3 regions of the Stutzerimonas sp. C6.4V genome follow, and region 3 is predicted to be linked to each of the others. Evidence: predicted binding sites of a transcription regulator. Region 3 holds the regulator's gene; each other region holds the start of a gene.

Region 1 (5,512 bases), 2.0 Mb from region 3:
GCCATGCCAAATTTCCGTCATCTTGCGTGTGTTTACGCGTTCGCGCAGAGGTGGGAGCAACTGCTGTGCCAAAGTATCGGGCAGCGACCGGTAGCCGTAAACGACTCTCACCGCCGACCGGATGACTGACGGGCCATCGGCGTACCGCATGATCCATGAACTATGAACGATGGCCTCAGGCGTAGTAATCCACCAGCCCTCGATCACCACTGGCTCGGCTGCTGCTGATCTCTACGCTGCCTCGTACCACTTCCTCCTCGGCGCCAGCCGATCCGCCACGGCCGCCGTTGCCTCTGGACTCGCCCCCACCCTGTCCTTGCCAGCCACGTGCAAGCGACTGATCCGACACGTTGACGTCCATGGTCATGCCCTGCTGCGCGAACATATCCCGCAAGCGGTGCATCTGGCCTTCGATGGCGTCACGCACCCCTGCATGGGGACTGAGGAAGGTGACCTGGGTCTGGTCCTTGTTCATATCGATGCGCACCTCCATACGCCCAAGCTCTGCCGGATCCAGCTGGATTTCGGCTGACTTGAGGTTCTGGCTGGACAGCCACATCACCCGATCGACTACCGCCTCGCTCCAGCCGGACTGCTGGATCTGCACGGGTTGACCGGGTACCAGCGCAGGTCGCTGAATCTGTTGAGCCTGGAGGTTCTGCTGGGCGATGGCCTGAGTAAGCGGGTTGAGGCGATTCAGCACGGCGTCCGACGCGGCGCTGCGGCTCTCCTTGGGAACATCGAGCTGTTCGAGCAGCGTGCCGAAGTCTTCCTCGCTCCCGGAGTCAGCGCCCTCCTCGCCAGTGAACTCTTCGCCCAGCAGTGCCGTCGTCGCGAGCGGCTCGGTGTCTGCAACGTTCTTGTCCGGCGTGGCTGCCTGAGCCGCGAGGGCTTTCTCTGCCACTGACAGGGTGCCTGTTACCGAACGCTGACCAAGCAGCGGCTTTTCAGACTCGCCATCGGCTTCGTCTACTGCCGCCTGTGCCTGCGGAAGGCCCGCCAGGAACTCGCTACCGGTTGGCAAGGACAGGGGCAGCGGATCGGGAGCGGGTTGGGCGCTGTCGCCTAGCCCCAGCAACAGCAGAGGGTCCAGCTCGGCTTCTTCGGCCTCGACGAGATCCTCTGACTCTGCCGTGACGCCGTCGACAGGCAATTCCTTGCCGGCTTCGGCAACCGCAGGCTTGTCGCTGCCATCCGCTTCGGCGGTTTCCTGACTTGGTTTTTCGCTGACCGGCTTGTCGCGGACCGGCCTGGCAGCGGGCTCGGAGCGCTCGGCGGGCTTCGCCTGACGTTCCCGTGCGTAGACATTGGCAAAGCTGGAAGGCTCGTCACGACTGGGTTGCGCGGCCGGCTTGGATGTCTGGCCGGCTGCCTTTGCAGCAGTGGCGGGCGCCTTGATGTTGAGCAATAGATCGGGGGAAACGGCCATGTGTCTTTCCAAGGAGGATTGGGACGTAAACTGCCTTAAGCAAATGGCGGGCCATCGTCGCCGAACGACCATATTGTCCACTGCAAACAGGACGAAGAGGGGCTTGGTCGGCTGACCGATTTTCAGCGCGGAGCTCTGAAACGCTGGCGTTCGGCACGATACAGGATACGAACGATGGCGAACTCCCGCTCGATGCATCCGATCAGTTCCGGCGCATCGGCAAGCTGCCCACGGCGCGCCGCCTCTTCAACCTGGCGACAAAGTTCCGCCAGCATCAAGGCCCCCATGTTGCTGCAGCTGCCCTTGAAGCTGTGTGCCGCCTGGCGAAGCTGTTCGGCCTCGCCGCTCAGGCAGGCCGCCTGAAGCAGGCGCACGCGCTCTTCGGAATCCACCAGAAAGGTTTCCAGAAGCACTGGGTACTCGGCCTCCATCACCTCCTGAAGGGTTGCCAGAACCCGACTGTCGAGATGTTCGGCCATGGTGTGCTCCCGGCAAAAAGTTCGGATTATGCATGAGCGCTCCAATGGAACTCCACGCTCACGCCCTTCCCGTCCGGCGACCAGTAGAACCGTTCACTGAGTTGCCGGACCATGCGCAGCCCTCGGCCGCCGAGGCATTCGGCGCAATACTGCTTGTTCAGCGTGCGCTGCACGTCGAAGCCGGGGCCGCTGTCGCGCATGTCGATACGCAGGTAGCCGGTGAGGCCGTCCGACCTGGTGTCCAGATCAATCGCGACGAATCCTTCGCTGAGCGCGTCGAGCCGTTGCATTCGCTCCTGGTAGTAACGAGCGAAACCTTCGGCATCGCATTTGAGCGAGGAGTCGAGCAGCAGCACACCGTGCTCCAGTGCGTTCGTATATAGCTCGGTCAGCACCGTATAGACCGTCCCGGCCCGGTGGCGCAACGGTGGAATCTGCAAGATCAGCTGCATGAGCAGTGGCAAGGGGTTCGAGGTGCGCAGGCTGTCGGGACGCAGTTCGAAGCTTGCCGCCCAGTTCATCGGCCGCGTGGGCTGGGCACCGAGGGGGAAAACACCAGAGGGCTTTTCATCCAATGCGGCCATGTCGGCCGTCAGGCTCACCTCGACCAGGCTCAGGTCGTCAAGTAATTGACCGTGGAAGGCCTGTAGGGCCAGCTGGATTTCTTCCAGCAGTGCCTCGGATCGGGCATTGCCATCGAGCACCGCCAGAAGCCGTTGCTCACCGAACAACACCTCCTCCTCGTTACGGCTTTCCAGCACTCCATCGGACAACAGCAGCAACCGGTCACCAACGGCAATCGGCAGGTTGTCGAACCGATCGTCGAAAGCACTCGCGTCGACTACACCCAGCGGCAGGTGCCTGGATGGAAGTGTGACGCGCGTAGCGTCGCCCTTGAGCAGGTAACCGTCCGGCAGCCCACCATTCCAGACACGTAGCACGCCCTGCTTGAGATTGATGTCCAGAAAGGTAGCGCAGCAGAACATCTCCACCGGCAGGATCAGCTTCAGCTTGGCATTGACTTCGCGAAGGATGTCGCTGCTCGAATAGCCCTTGGCAGTCATCCCGTAGAAGGTCTCGGCAAGCGGCATGGCACCGATCGCGGCAGGCAGCCCGTGGCCGGTGAAGTCCCCGAGAAGCACGAACATCCGCCCGGCTGGCGCCTGCGCGGCGAGCAGCAGGTCACCGTTGAACAGCGCCCGCGGCGACTGGCGGTAACGAATGTTTGGTGCGTTCAGGCAGCCGGCGTGGGCAACCTTGTCGAAAATGGCCTTGGCCGCCCGCTGTTCGTCGAGCAACTGCTGATTGCGCCGGGCGATCAGGTCACGCTGCTCCAACACCGTGGCCTGCAGGCGGCGCAGGCGGTGCATCGCCTGTATCTTGGCTTCGAGAATGATGGGGTTATAGGGCTTGGCGATGAAGTCGTCGCCCCCCGCTTCAAGGCAGCGGACAAGCGCCTCGTTTTCGGTCAGCGAAGTGAGAAAGATGATCGGCACCAGCTCGTTGCCCGCCAGCTGCTTGATCTGCTGCGCCGCTTCGAAACCGTCCATCACCGGCATGAGCGCGTCCATCAGGACCAGCTGAGGGCGTTCGCGTTCGAACAGTTCCACTGCCTCGGCGCCGTTCGCTGCGGTCAGGACACGATGCCCCTGGCGCCCGACGATTGTCGCCAGCAGCATGCGATCGGCCGCGCCATCCTCGGCGATGAGTATGCAGAGCCGACGAGGCATTCAGGCGATCACGAACAACTGTTCGAAATTCGAGACCGAAAGCACCTTGCGAACGTCCGGATTGCAATTGATCAGGCGGATGTTGGCCTTGTCGCTGCCAGCATGGTCGCGCAGCAGGAGCAGCATGCCGAGTGCCGAACTGTCGAGGTAGGTCGCGCCGTTGAGGTCGACCACGTAGCGCTGTGGAGTGCAATCGACGCGCTGGTAGGCGTCGCGGAAAGCCTGATGGGCGTTAAAGTCGAAACGCCCCTGGATGGTAATGGTCAGCTCTTGTCCATCTGCCGATAGCTGGGAACTGATGGTCATGTAGCACTCCTAATCCTGACGAGGTCGTGGCCTTTTGCCGCGGCTGTCGTGTATTGCTGGATTGGCGCTGGCTCCGCCGGTTGGCGCCTTATGCCTGCGCCTGCGGCCTCGATGTCCAGCTGTGCTGTCGCAAAGAAGCTGATCAAGATTTAGCACCCAAACCCACGCGCAGCAAGCATCAATCCTGTTTTGGCCGCCCGGCAAGCCGTTGTGCGTATTCGTCTAGCAATTTCTGCTCGCGCTTGTCGGCGGCTGTTCGGGCCTCCTGCAGATATCGGTCGACCAGTTTGCGCAACCCGTCGAGCCTCGCGCGTCGCTGTTGCCACTGCTCGCGCAGCTTGTCGAGATTGTTGCGATGCCAGTCGACGCTACGCTGCTGCTGGGCAATGGCAGATTCGAGTTGCGACAGGAAACGTTGGTAGTTCACCAGCCACTGTCCGGACACACCCTGGCTGCCCTGGCTCATCCATTGCTGCTGGTAGTCGCCGAAATACTGGCGCAGCTCGTCGAGCTTGGCTTCGGCCTGGGCGATCTGCGCCTGACCCTGGCCGAACAGGCGCGCCGCGTCGCGCTCGGCACGTTCGGCCATGTCGATGACAGGTGCCAGACGCACCGCACGGCTTGCCGACAAGGCTTAGCCCGCCGCTTTCGGATTGAACACGCCGGTCAACGAGACCTCGCTCCTGGCCAGGTCTTCAGCCTCGTTCAGCCCCTGTCTGAGAAAGCGCACCATCTCCGCCTGCCGCGCAATCGCCAGGTCGGTCTCGGGATCGCCTCCGGGCACGTAGGCGCCGACACTGATCAGGTCCCGGCTCTGCTGATAGCGCGACCACAGCTGCTTGAAACGTTGCGCGTTGCGCATGTGCTCGGGGCTGACCACCTGCGGCATGACCCGGCTGATGGACGCTTCGATGTCGATGGCCGGGTAATGCCCTTCCTCGGCCAAGCGGCGAGACAGCACGAAATGGCCGTCCAGCACCCCCCGCGCGGCGTCGGCGATCGGGTCCTGCTGGTCATCGCCTTCGGACAGCACCGTATAGAACGCGGTGATCGAGCCACCGCCCGCCTCGGCGTTGCCGGCGCGCTCCACCAGGCTCGGCAGCTTGGCGAAGACCGAAGGTGGATAACCCTTGGTCGCCGGCGGCTCGCCAATCGCCAGCGCGATTTCGCGCTGGGCCTGGGCGAAACGTGTCAGCGAGTCCATCAGCAGCAGCACGTTCCTGCCCTTGTCGCGAAAGTATTCAGCGATGCGCGTGCAATACATGGCGGCGCGCAGCCGCATCAGCGGCGCATCGTCGGCAGGCGAGGCCACTACCACCGAACGCTTGATGCTTTCCTCGGTAAGGATGTTCTCGATGAACTCTTTCACCTCACGGCCGCGTTCGCCAATCAGGCCGACCACGATGATGTCCGCCTCGGTGAAGCGCGTCATCATGCCGAGCAGCACCGACTTGCCCACACCGGTGCCGGCGAACAGACCCAGACGCTGGCCGCGGCCGACCGTCAACAAGCCGTTGATGCTGCGAATGCCTACGTCAAGTGGCTCGCTGATCGGGTGGCGCTTGAGC
Region 2 (5,512 bases), 1.1 Mb from region 3:
TGCGCGCCCAGCCACTACGTCCGCGTGCTGCGGCGCGTAAACGCCCGGTAGCGAGATGGCGCTACGGGTGACGGTGCCGGAGGCATCGGTCTTCACCAGGTACGGACCGAACTCATCACCAAACCACATGGCGCAGTTCTTGTCGCGGCGCACCGACTCGATGTCCAGGTCGGCGCCCGTCAGCAGGCGACCGAAATCGATGGCACTGTCTACGCGCGGCTTGGAGCCGTCGTTGTAATAGAAGCGGTAGTCGGCCTGGATCGGCAGTTCCAGCTTTTGATTGATGTCGTTGAGCGTCAGGCGCGACGGATGAGTGAAGCGAGCCAGCGGCGCGCCGCTGAGATAGTCGCTGGCGATGACCTTGCCGCTGCCGCCGCTGGCGGTGCGGAAGTCCGGCCGCACGCTGTAGAGTCGCAACAGCGTATCGGCAGAGTTCGTTTGCCCACCGAAGCCGTTGTCGGTCATGAATATGAAGCTGTTTTCATCTGCGCCCGGCAGCACGGCGGAAAAGCCCTGTACCGGCTGGCGGTTTTCATAGGGTGGCGCGAAGGTGCCGTAGGGGTTCGCGTTGGCCATCTGACCCGACGTTGGGCCGTCGGAGAACGTATCGGAGGGCATCATCGCCCAGCCCACCAGAGTGTTGGTAGCGGCCATGGCAGGGGCGGAGATCGCAGCGGCAAGGGCCACGACCAGCGGCTTCGGGATTCGCATGTTGGGTGTCTCCATCCGTCTGGAGCCTGCGCCGTGCGACATGCGCGGCACTCTGGCACCGGAGAACCACCTTAGAAAGTCACTGTGTCAGGAATATGGCTATAGCTGAATAAGCGTCATTCCGCCGGCACCATTCGGCGAAAAGCACCGTAAGGCTAGGCCACAAAGCGCGTCATGCGGCCTCATGTCCTCGCGCCGCCTGAGCGAGATAGAACCAGGTCTGAGTATCAAGCTGCAGCTCGGCACCCAATAGCGCTTCCTCGATTCGCTCCCAGCGCAGGCTACCGAGGATCGGCACCGGTTTGCCGGGCAGCTTGCGCAGCCAAGCCAGGGCGACCTGATTGGCTGTGGCATTCAACGCAGCGCCGACGTCGTCAAGTGCGCGCTGCAACTCGGGGCCGAAACGTCCGCCGCCCATCGGCGACCACGCCAGTACATGCAGCCCTTCGCTCTCCATGGCGTGGAGCCGACCATCCCACGCGGCGTCCTGCGCCTGCAGTGAAAGCTCGATCTGATTGCAACGCAGCGGCAGCTCCCGCGCCAAGGTCTGGCAGTGTAGCAACTCCGCATTGGAGACCCCGAGCCAGCCGATCTTGCCGCTGCCGACCAGATCGTCCAGGGCCCGCGCGACTTCATCGACCCGCAGCAAGGGATCGGGGCGGTGCAGGAGAAAGCCGTCCAGGCGCTCCACCCCGAGCCGTTTCAACGAGCCCTCCACCGCCTCGGTGAGGTACGCCGCCTGAGTGTTGTAGTGCTTGACCTGCCAGCGCGAGCTGTCCTGCGCAGCGGGCACGATGTCGGCCTTGCCGATCAGCTGGACATGCTGGCGCAACGCCGGGCGCAGTTGCAACGCGGCGCCAAAATGCGCCTCGCACTCACCAGCACCATAGATATCGGCGTGATCGAAACCGCTCAGGCCGCGATCCACACAGCGCTCGATGAAGCCCAGCAGCGCCTGCGGCTGCGCCAGTTCGGGGTATTGCATCAGGCGCATCATGCCCAGCAAAAGAGGTTGTTCGACGACCTTGTTCAAGTGATCTCCAGTTTCGTCAGGGGATGAGGCCAGCCGCAAAGATAACGATGCCGCGACCGGAAGGTCGTGTACTGACCGGTCCCAGGACGCAAGGTTCTGCTCCCTGATCGCAACGCTTGGCGAATCGCCCCAAAAAAGGGAGCCGGCCGCCAACACCGCACCCTTGTGGTTCAGCCTCTTGGGTGGCCTGTACTTCACCCAACGAGGCCGACCGGTCTGCAGAGCGAGCGTCAGCCCGCTGCCACCCCATCAACCGCGGGGCATCGAACCGTCCAATCCGCATCTCGTATCTCGCTGGCACGCAACCTGCTATGGCCTATGCAAAGCCTGCCGACCGATTCGGCAGCGTCTCCCGCGGTCAACGAAGACCATCAGCCACGAGTGGCACGGGACGGGTGCACCGGGCAACGTCGCTCGCCAGCACCCCACACATCCTAATACCAGGCAAAGGCGCCTGGAGCTGCACGACAGCTCCAGGCGCCTTTTTTGTTTTTGTACGACGACGCCGCAATCGGCTTCGACGGAGGAACCGGTCATGAACGCAATCGTCACCCCGATCAAGAGCGAAACGCTGGTCGTCATCGGCAACGGGATGGTGGGGCATCACTGCGTCGAGCAGCTGATCGAGCGCGGCGCGCTGGGCCAGTGCCAGATCCATGTGTATGGCGAAGAGCGTCAGCGCGCCTATGACCGCGTGCACCTGTCCGAATACTTCGGCGGCCGCGATGCCGACTCACTGGCCATGTGCGATGCCGACTATTACGCCGCCCACGGCGTGCATATGCACCTTGGCATCCAGGTGTTGGAAATCGACCGTGAACGCAAGGAAGTGGTCACCCGCGAAGGCCGCCAGCCGTACGACAAGCTGATTCTGGCTACCGGTTCCTACCCTTTCGTACCGCCGATCCCGGGTGCCGAAGGCAATTCGCGCCTGGTCTACCGCACGCTGGATGACCTCGACGCCATCCGCGCCGCCGCGGGCAACGCCAAGCGCGGCGTGGTGGTCGGTGGCGGCCTGCTCGGCCTGGAAGCGGCCAATGCGCTCAAATCGCTCGGCCTCGAAGCCCATGTGGTGGAGTTCGCCCCACGCCTGATGCCGGTGCAGCTGGACGAGGAAGGCGGCAAGGCGCTCAAGGCCCGCATCGAGGCGCTGGGCGTCGGCGTACATCTGTCGCGTGCTACCCAAGAGATAGTCATCGGCGAGGAATACGCCTACCGGATGAACTTCAACGACGGCGACCATCTGGAAACCGATCTGATCGTCTTCTCTGCCGGTATCCGCCCGCAGGATGCGCTGGGCCGCAGCGCCGAACTGGAGATCGCGCCGCGCGGCGGCATCGTGATCGACGCCGACTACCGCACCAGCGACCCCTCGATCTTCGCCATTGGCGAGTGCGCGTCCTGGAACGGCATGATCTTCGGCCTGGTCGCCCCCGGTTACACCATGGCCCGCAACCTGGCCGCCCTGCTCTGCGGCCAGCCGCACCAGCCGTTCAGCGGCGCCGACATGTCCACCAAACTCAAGTTGCTCGGGGTCGACGTCGGCTCCATCGGCGACGCCCACGCCACCACGCCCGGCGCCAAAAGCTATCGCTTCATCGACGAAGCCAACGCCAGCTACCGTCGCCTGGTGCTCTCCGACGATGGCAAGCGCGTCATCGGCGCGGTGCTGATTGGCGACAACAGCTACTACGACACCTTGCTGCAGTACGCGCAGAACGGCATCAAGCTGCCGGCCGATCCGTCCAGCCTGATCCTGCCGCTGTCCGATGGCGCACCCACGCTAGGCGCCGATGCGTTGCCGGATACCGCGACCATCTGCTCCTGCCACAACGTCACCAAGGGCGCGGTGTGCTGCCAGGTCGATGCTGGCCTCACCGACCTCGGCGAGTTGAAAGCGGCGACCAAGGCCGGTACCGGATGCGGCGGCTGCTCGGCCCTGCTCAAGCAGGTCTTCGAACACGAGCTGGCCGCGCGCGGCGTGGAAGTCGACAAGAGCCTATGCGAGCACTTCGCCCACACCCGCCAGGAGCTGTACGGCATCGTCCGCGTCGAAGGCATAATCAGCTTCCAGGAACTGCTCGCCAAGCACGGTCGCGGCCACACCGGCTGCGACATCTGCAAGCCAGCGGTGGGCTCGATCCTCGCCTCCTGCTGGAACCAGCCGATCACCGATCCGGGACTGATCCCGCTGCAGGACACCAACGACACCTTCATGGCGAACATGCAGAAGAACGGCACCTACTCCGTGGTGCCACGCATCGCCGGCGGTGAAATCACCCCGGACAAGCTGATCGCCCTGGGTCTCGTCGCCAAGAAATACGACCTTTACACCAAGATCACCGGTGGCCAGCGCATCGACCTGTTCGGCGCCCAGCTGCACGAGCTGCCGGACATCTGGGGCGAGCTGATCGAGGCGGGCTTCGAGACCGGCCACGCCTACGGCAAATCCCTGCGTACGGTGAAATCCTGCGTCGGCAGCACCTGGTGCCGCTATGGCGTGCAGGACAGCGTCGGCATGGCGCTGCGCCTGGAGGATCGCTACAAGGGCCTGCGCTCGCCGCACAAGATCAAGTTCGGCGTCTCCGGCTGCACCCGTGAATGTGCCGAAGCGCAGAGCAAGGACATCGGCGTAATCGCCACCGAGAACGGCTGGAACCTCTATGTGGCCGGCAACGGCGGCATGCGCCCACGTCACGCCGAGCTGTTCGCGACCGATCTCGATGACGACACCCTGGTGCGCTACATCGACCGCTTCCTGATGTTCTACATCCGCACCGCAGACAAGCTGCAGCGCACCTCGGTGTGGCGCGAATCGCTGGAAGGCGGCCTCGACTACCTCAAGGAAGTCATCATCGACGACAGCCTGAACCTCGCCGCCGAGCTCGAGGCGCAGATGCAGCTGGTGGTCGACCGCTACGAATGCGAATGGGCCAACGCCATCAACGACCCTGAAAAGCTCAAGCGCTTCCGCACCTTCGTCAACGACAGGCGCGGCGACCCGGACATCCACTTCGTCAAGGAGCGTGGCCAGCGCCGTCCGGTGCGCGCGTCCGAACTCCACCTGATTCCCGTCACCGAGGAGGTGCTCTGATGAGCCAGCCCAACGCCGTACGCAAGCAATCAGATGAGTCTGTCAGCTGGCGGGCCCTATGCAGCCGCCTAGACCTGGTCGCCAATTCAGGCGTGGTCGCCTGGTTCGAAGGCCAGCAGATTGCGCTGTTTCATCTGCCTGACACCGAGGTGGGGGAGCAGATATTCGCCATCGAGAACAAGGACCCGAAATCGGGCGCCAACGTCATCGGTCGCGGCATCCTGGGGCAACTCAAGGGCGACCTGGTGATCGCCTCGCCGCTGTACAAGCAGCACTTCCGCCTGGCCGATGGCAGTTGTCTGGAATATCCGGAACAGCAATTGCAAGTCTGGCCAGTACGCTTCAATGGCGATGCGGTGGAAATCGCTTCAGTGGGCGGGGCATGAAGGCCGAATTCATTCGGCCACAGCGTCAGAAGCGCTAACTCGGATCAATAAGGCCGCGATCATCGGCCATCAGCCAACACACATTGAGATCGAAAATGTCCTACCTCGTTCCTTCTGAATTCGTCACCAAGATGGTCGACTCGGGTGAGTCCAAGGTTTTCATGTCCACACGTGACACCCTGATCCGGGCCTTCATGGCCGGTGCGATCCTGGCGCTGGCCGCCGTGTTCGCCGTGACCGTCACGGTGCAGACCGGCTCGCCACTGGTGGGGGCGATGCTGTTCCCGG
Region 3 (5,512 bases):
TTAGAATCGTCGCCGCGAACGGCGTTACGAACGCTACGGGTATGAAAGCGTACCTGAACGAAGGCAGGATGCTCCTGCTATCCAATGTAAGAGGCCAGCATGAGCTGCGTTAAGACCCTTCCTTTCCTGCTCGGAATGAGCATCTTCCTGCTCGGCGCCAATGCCCATGCACTGCCCGAAGACCGCAACCAGCCGATCCGCGTGCAGGCCGACACGGCCGAGCTGGACGATCGCCAGGGCGTCGCGGTCTATCGCGGTGATGTGGTCATCACCCAGGGCACGATGAAGATCACCGGCGACACCGTGACCATCACCCAGAACAAGAACGGTGACGTCGAAGTATTCACCTCGATCGGCAAGCCCGCCTATTACGAGCAGAAGCCGGCGGTCGACAAGGAGATCGTCAAGGCCTATGGGCTGACGATCCAGTACTTCGCGGCAAACGAGCGTATCGTGCTGATCGACCAGGCAAAGGTCGTCCAGGAGGGCAATACTTTCGAAGGCGAAAAGATCGTTTATGACACCCAGCGCCAGATCGTCAACGCAGGCCGCGCAACCAATACCGATGTGACCACGCCACAGCCGCGCGTCGACATGGTCATCCAGCCCCGCAAGAAAGACGAGTCGACAGCGGAGCAGAGCGAGTAATGGCAACGCTGAAAGCCCAGCACCTGGCCAAAAGCTACAAGAGCCGTCAGGTCGTGCGCGACGTGAGTCTTTCGATCGACAGCGGTCAAATCGTCGGCCTTCTCGGGCCCAACGGTGCCGGAAAGACCACCTGCTTCTACATGATCGTGGGACTGGTCAGGGCCGACCAGGGCCGCGTGCTGATCGATGACCAGGACGTAACCCACCAGTCCATGCATGGTCGAGCACGGGCAGGCATCGGCTACCTGCCACAGGAGGCCTCGATCTTCCGCAAGCTATCGGTGGCCGACAACATCATGGCGATCCTTGAGACGCGCAAGGACCTGGACCGCAACGGGCGCCAGCAGGCACTTGAAGGCTTGCTTCAGGAGTTTCATATCAGCCACATCCGCGACAGCCTCGGCATGAGCCTGTCGGGTGGCGAACGCCGTCGCGTCGAGATCGCACGTGCGCTGGCCACGGCACCCAAGTTCATCCTGCTCGACGAGCCTTTCGCCGGCGTGGACCCGATTTCGGTCGGCGATATCAAGCAGATCATCCATCACCTCAAGGCCAAGGGCATCGGCGTACTGATCACCGATCACAATGTCCGCGAAACGCTGGATATCTGTGAAACAGCCTACATCGTCAACGATGGCCAACTGATCGCCGAAGGCAACGCCGAGACCATCCTGGCCAACCAGCTCGTGAAGGAAGTGTATCTCGGACACGAATTCCGCCTCTGATTGCGGGATTTCGCTTCGAGACAGGCACCGGGGGCTAGGCAAAGGCTTCGTTGGCAGGCATATAATTTGCTTACAGGGACGCCGGCGGGCGTCAACGAAATGGAACAGGCGCGGTTGCGCCGGCAAACAAGGTTCGAAGTCCTCTGCCATGAAACCATCGCTAGTCCTGAAGATGGGCCAGCAGCTGACGATGACACCGCAGCTGCAACAGGCCATACGACTGCTCCAGCTGTCCACGCTGGATCTCCAGCAGGAGATCCAGGAAGCGCTGGATTCCAACCCCATGCTCGAACGCGAGGAAGATGGGGACGACTTCGACAACTCGGACCCTATGGCCGAGTCGGTCGAAAGGAAGCCCGAGACCACGGCAAGCGAGCAGAACAATACCGACACCCACCATGAAGAGCCGATCAATACGGTAGAAAACTTCGAGGACGGTGATTGGGGAGATCGCATCCCCAGCGAGCTGCCAGTCGATACTGCCTGGGAGGACATCTATCAGACCAGCGCCAGCAGCCTGCCCAGCAGCGATGATGACGAATGGGACTTCACCACCCGCACCTCCGCCGGTGAAAGCTTGCAGAGCCATCTGCTCTGGCAGTTGAATCTCGCGCCGATGAGCGACACCGATCGGCTCATCGCGGCCACGCTGATCGACTGCATCAACCCGCAGGGCTACCTCGACGAGACCCTGGAAGAGGTACTTGAATCCTTCGATCCGGAGCTCGAAATCGAGCTGGACGAGATCGAAGTGGTGCTGCGCCGTATCCAGCAGTTCGAACCGGCCGGCATTGGCGCACGTGACCTGCGTGAGTGCCTGCTTCTGCAGCTGCGCCAGTTGCCCGAGCGCACCCCGTGGCTGGCGGAGGCGATGCGCCTGGTTGGCGACCATCTGGACATCCTCGGCAGCCGGGACTACAGCGCCCTGATGCGCCGCATGAAGCTCAAGGAAGATGAACTGCGCCAGGTTGTGGACCTGATCCAGACCCTCAATCCGCGCCCGGGCTCGCAAATCGAAACGAGCGAGCCGGAGTACGTGGTGCCCGATGTCATCGTGCGCAAGCACAACGACCGCTGGCTGGTGGAACTGAACCAGGATGCCATGCCGCGATTGCGGGTCAATGCCCAGTATGCAGGCTTCGTAAAGCGTGCCGATTCGAGCGCTGACAACACCTTCATGCGCAACCAGTTGCAGGAGGCGCGCTGGTTTATCAAGAGCCTGCTCAGCCGCAATGAAACCCTGATGAAAGTCGCCACGCAGATCGTCGAGCATCAGCGCGGCTTTCTCGACCACGGCGATGAAGCCATGAAGCCCCTGGTGCTGCATGACATCGCCGAAGCGGTCGGTATGCACGAGTCGACGATTTCCCGCGTCACCACTCAGAAATACATGCACACACCTCGCGGCATCTATGAGCTGAAATACTTCTTTTCCAGCCATGTGAGCACCGCCGAAGGCGGCGAATGCTCCTCTACTGCGATCCGCGCGATCATCAAGAAGCTGGTGGCTGCGGAAAACCAGAAAAAGCCATTGAGCGACAGCAAGATCGCTGGTTTACTGGAGGCACAGGGTATCCAGGTCGCACGCCGAACAGTCGCCAAATATCGCGAATCTCTCGGGATCGCGCCGTCTAGCGAACGCAAGCGGCTGCTGTGACGCAGGCGACCTGAGCGGCTCATCGCCAGCCCTTCGCACGTGGCAATAAGGAGATGCAGTATGCAAGTCAACATCACTGGCCTTCACCTGGAAATCACCGAAGCCCTGCGTGACTACGTCGAGGAGAAATTCGAGCGACTGGAACGACATTTCGATCGCATCATTGCCGTCCAGGTAGTGCTGCAGGTCGAGAAACTCAGACAAAAGGCCGAAGCCACGCTGCACGTAGCCGGGCGCGAAGTCGTTGCCAACGCCGAACATGAAGACATGTATGCAGCCATCGACCTGCTTGCCGACAAGCTGGATCGCCAGCTCATCAAGCATAAAGAAAAACAGCTCGACCATAGCCAGGGTGCCCTTGCTCGCTAACCCATCATGATCCGAATCGAAAACATCCTGACCCCCGGACGTTCCCTCGTGAACGTACCGGGAGGTAGTAAGAAACGCGTCCTGGAGCAGATCGCCAAGGTGATCGCCCAGGATTTGCCAGACCTGGACCCACAAACTGTCTTCGAGAGTTTCGTTGCCCGCGAAAAACTAGGCTCCACCGGGTTTGGCAACGGTATCGCCATTCCTCACTGCCGCATGGCCGGCTGTGCATCGCCGCTTAGCGCGGTGTTGCGACTCGACGGGCCAGTGGACTTCGATGCCATCGACGGCGCACCGGTTGACCTCTTGTTCGTGCTTCTGGTCCCGCAAGCCGCAACCGATGAGCACCTCGAACTGCTTCGCCAGATCGCCAGCATGCTGGATCGCGAGGAGGTGCGCGATCAGCTGCGCAAGGCGCCTACCAGCCAGGATCTTTACCAGGCGATTGTTGATATACAAAGCGGCCGCTAGCGAGGCGGCATGTCACGCCTCCGCATGAAGTGAGGGAAGAGACGTGTACCCAACCTGCGAATCCTGTGGTCGATATATCAGCCTGAACCGGCGCATCGACGCGTATGCCAAGCCACCTGCCGCGGTAACGCCATGCGCCTGATCATCGTCAGCGGGCGCTCGGGCTCGGGGAAAAGCACCGCACTGGCGGTACTCGAAGACAACGGTTTCTATTGCATCGACAATCTGCCAGCCGGGTTACTGCCAGAGCTTGCCGAACGAGCGCTACTGCACACCGAACTCCTGCAACCACAGGTCGCGGTCTCCATTGATGCGCGCAACCTGCCAAGCCAGCTCAAGCGCTTTCCCGAGCTGCTCGACGAAGTACGCGCGCGGCACATCCACTGCGATGTGCTGTACCTCGACGCCGCAGATGAAACCCTACTGAAGCGCTTTTCCGAAACCCGTCGGCGCCATCCGCTGACCACCGAGCATCGCTCGCTGGCCGAGGCGATCCATGACGAGGAATTGCTGCTGGCGCCGATCATCGATCACGCCGACCTGAAGATCGACACGACACATCTGAACCTCTATCAACTGCGCGACACGCTCAAGCTGCGCCTGCTGAACAAGCCCGAACCCGGCACCGCCTTTCTCTTCGAGTCGTTCGGCTTCAAGCGAGGCATGCCGGTCGACGCCGATCTGGTATTCGATGTGCGCTGCCTGCCCAATCCCTACTGGAAAGCCGAGTTGCGCGAATTTTCCGGACTGGATCAGCCTGTCATCGACTATCTCGCCATGCAGGCCGATGTCGAGGAGATGTATCAGGACATCCTGGGCTACCTGAGCAAATGGCTGCCGCGATTCGCCGCCAGCAATCGCGCCTATGTCACGGTTGCCATCGGCTGCACTGGCGGCCACCATCGTTCGGTTTATCTGGCAGAGCGCATTGGCCGGGCCCTGCGCGAGCCATTGAAGAACGTTCAGGTTCGCCATCGCGACCTGGCCTAGGAAAAAAAATGCCGTCCTGCGAAATCATCATCATCAACAAGCTTGGGCTGCATGCCCGTGCTGCGGCCAAGTTCGTCGGTGTTGCCAACCGTTTCCCCTGTCAGGTGCGCGTCGGACGTTGCCCGGCCACGCTGGTCGATGGCAAGAGCATCATGGCGGTGATGATGCTCGCCGCAAGCAAGGGCACCACGCTGCATCTGCACGCCGAGGGCGAACAGGAGCAGGAGGCGCTCGACGCACTGGTCGCCTTGATCGAAGATTACTTTGAAGAGGGTGAGTAGCTGGAAGCTGGAAGCTGGAAGCTGGAGGCTGGAGGCTGGAGGCTGGAGGCTGGAGGCTGGAGGCTGGAGGCTGGAGGCTGGAGGCTGGAGGCTGGAGGCTGGAGGCTGGAGTCAGTGTGGCTAGGCGCTGAATCCCGTCAAGCTTTTTGCCTAGCCTCAGGCTTCCCGTTCCAGACCTCCAGCTGCCCTATTACTGCCCCGCCACCTTCATCCGCTCGATCAGCACCGAACCGGTATGAATGCTGCTGCGCTTCTCGATGTCATTGCCAACCGCAACGATCTGACGAAACATGTCGCGCAAATTGCCGGCTATCGTCACTTCCTGCACCGGAAACTGGATTTCGCCGTTTTCCACCCAGAAGCCGCCTGCC

What was found. The regulator sigma-54, encoded in region 3, starts transcription at its own class of promoters, with help from an activator protein. The targets are predictions, from matches to a motif close to ANTGGCATNNANNTTGCTNT.
Region 1: a site for sigma-54 is predicted at 1,466-1,485, ahead of AC4LFW_RS10405 (flagellar hook-length control protein FliK). Genes of this name have one in related genera too.
Region 2: a site for sigma-54 is predicted at 2,038-2,057, ahead of nirB (nitrite reductase large subunit NirB). Genes of this name have one in related genera too.

The regions. Positions count from the first base shown of each region.
Region 1 covers NZ_JBZUBM010000001.1:2,219,763-2,225,274, forward strand. Annotated here, with positions in the region: gene fliL (flagellar basal body-associated protein FliL) at 1-5, opposite strand, end outside; gene AC4LFW_RS10405 (flagellar hook-length control protein FliK) at 176-1,429, opposite strand; gene AC4LFW_RS10410 (Hpt domain-containing protein) at 1,552-1,908, opposite strand; gene AC4LFW_RS10415 (ATP-binding SpoIIE family protein phosphatase) at 1,935-3,638, opposite strand; gene AC4LFW_RS10420 (STAS domain-containing protein) at 3,639-3,944, opposite strand; gene fliJ (flagellar export protein FliJ) at 4,123-4,575, opposite strand; gene fliI (flagellar protein export ATPase FliI) at 4,579-5,512, opposite strand, start outside.
Region 2 covers NZ_JBZUBM010000001.1:1,368,011-1,373,522, reverse strand. Annotated here, with positions in the region: gene AC4LFW_RS06570 (esterase-like activity of phytase family protein) at 1-711, opposite strand, end outside; gene AC4LFW_RS06565 (aldo/keto reductase) at 884-1,708, opposite strand; gene nirB (nitrite reductase large subunit NirB) at 2,280-4,838, shown strand; gene nirD (nitrite reductase small subunit NirD) at 4,838-5,224, shown strand; gene AC4LFW_RS06550 (formate/nitrite transporter family protein) at 5,320-5,512, shown strand, end outside.
Region 3 covers NZ_JBZUBM010000001.1:266,597-272,108, reverse strand. Annotated here, with positions in the region: gene lptC (LPS export ABC transporter periplasmic protein LptC) at 1-113, shown strand, start outside; gene lptA (lipopolysaccharide transport periplasmic protein LptA) at 100-648, shown strand; gene lptB (LPS export ABC transporter ATP-binding protein) at 648-1,373, shown strand; gene AC4LFW_RS01215 (RNA polymerase factor sigma-54) at 1,522-3,030, shown strand; gene hpf (ribosome hibernation promoting factor) at 3,091-3,399, shown strand; gene ptsN (PTS IIA-like nitrogen regulatory protein PtsN) at 3,406-3,870, shown strand; gene rapZ (RNase adapter RapZ) at 4,003-4,860, shown strand; gene AC4LFW_RS01195 (HPr family phosphocarrier protein) at 4,869-5,141, shown strand; gene pmbA (metalloprotease PmbA) at 5,332-5,512, opposite strand, start outside.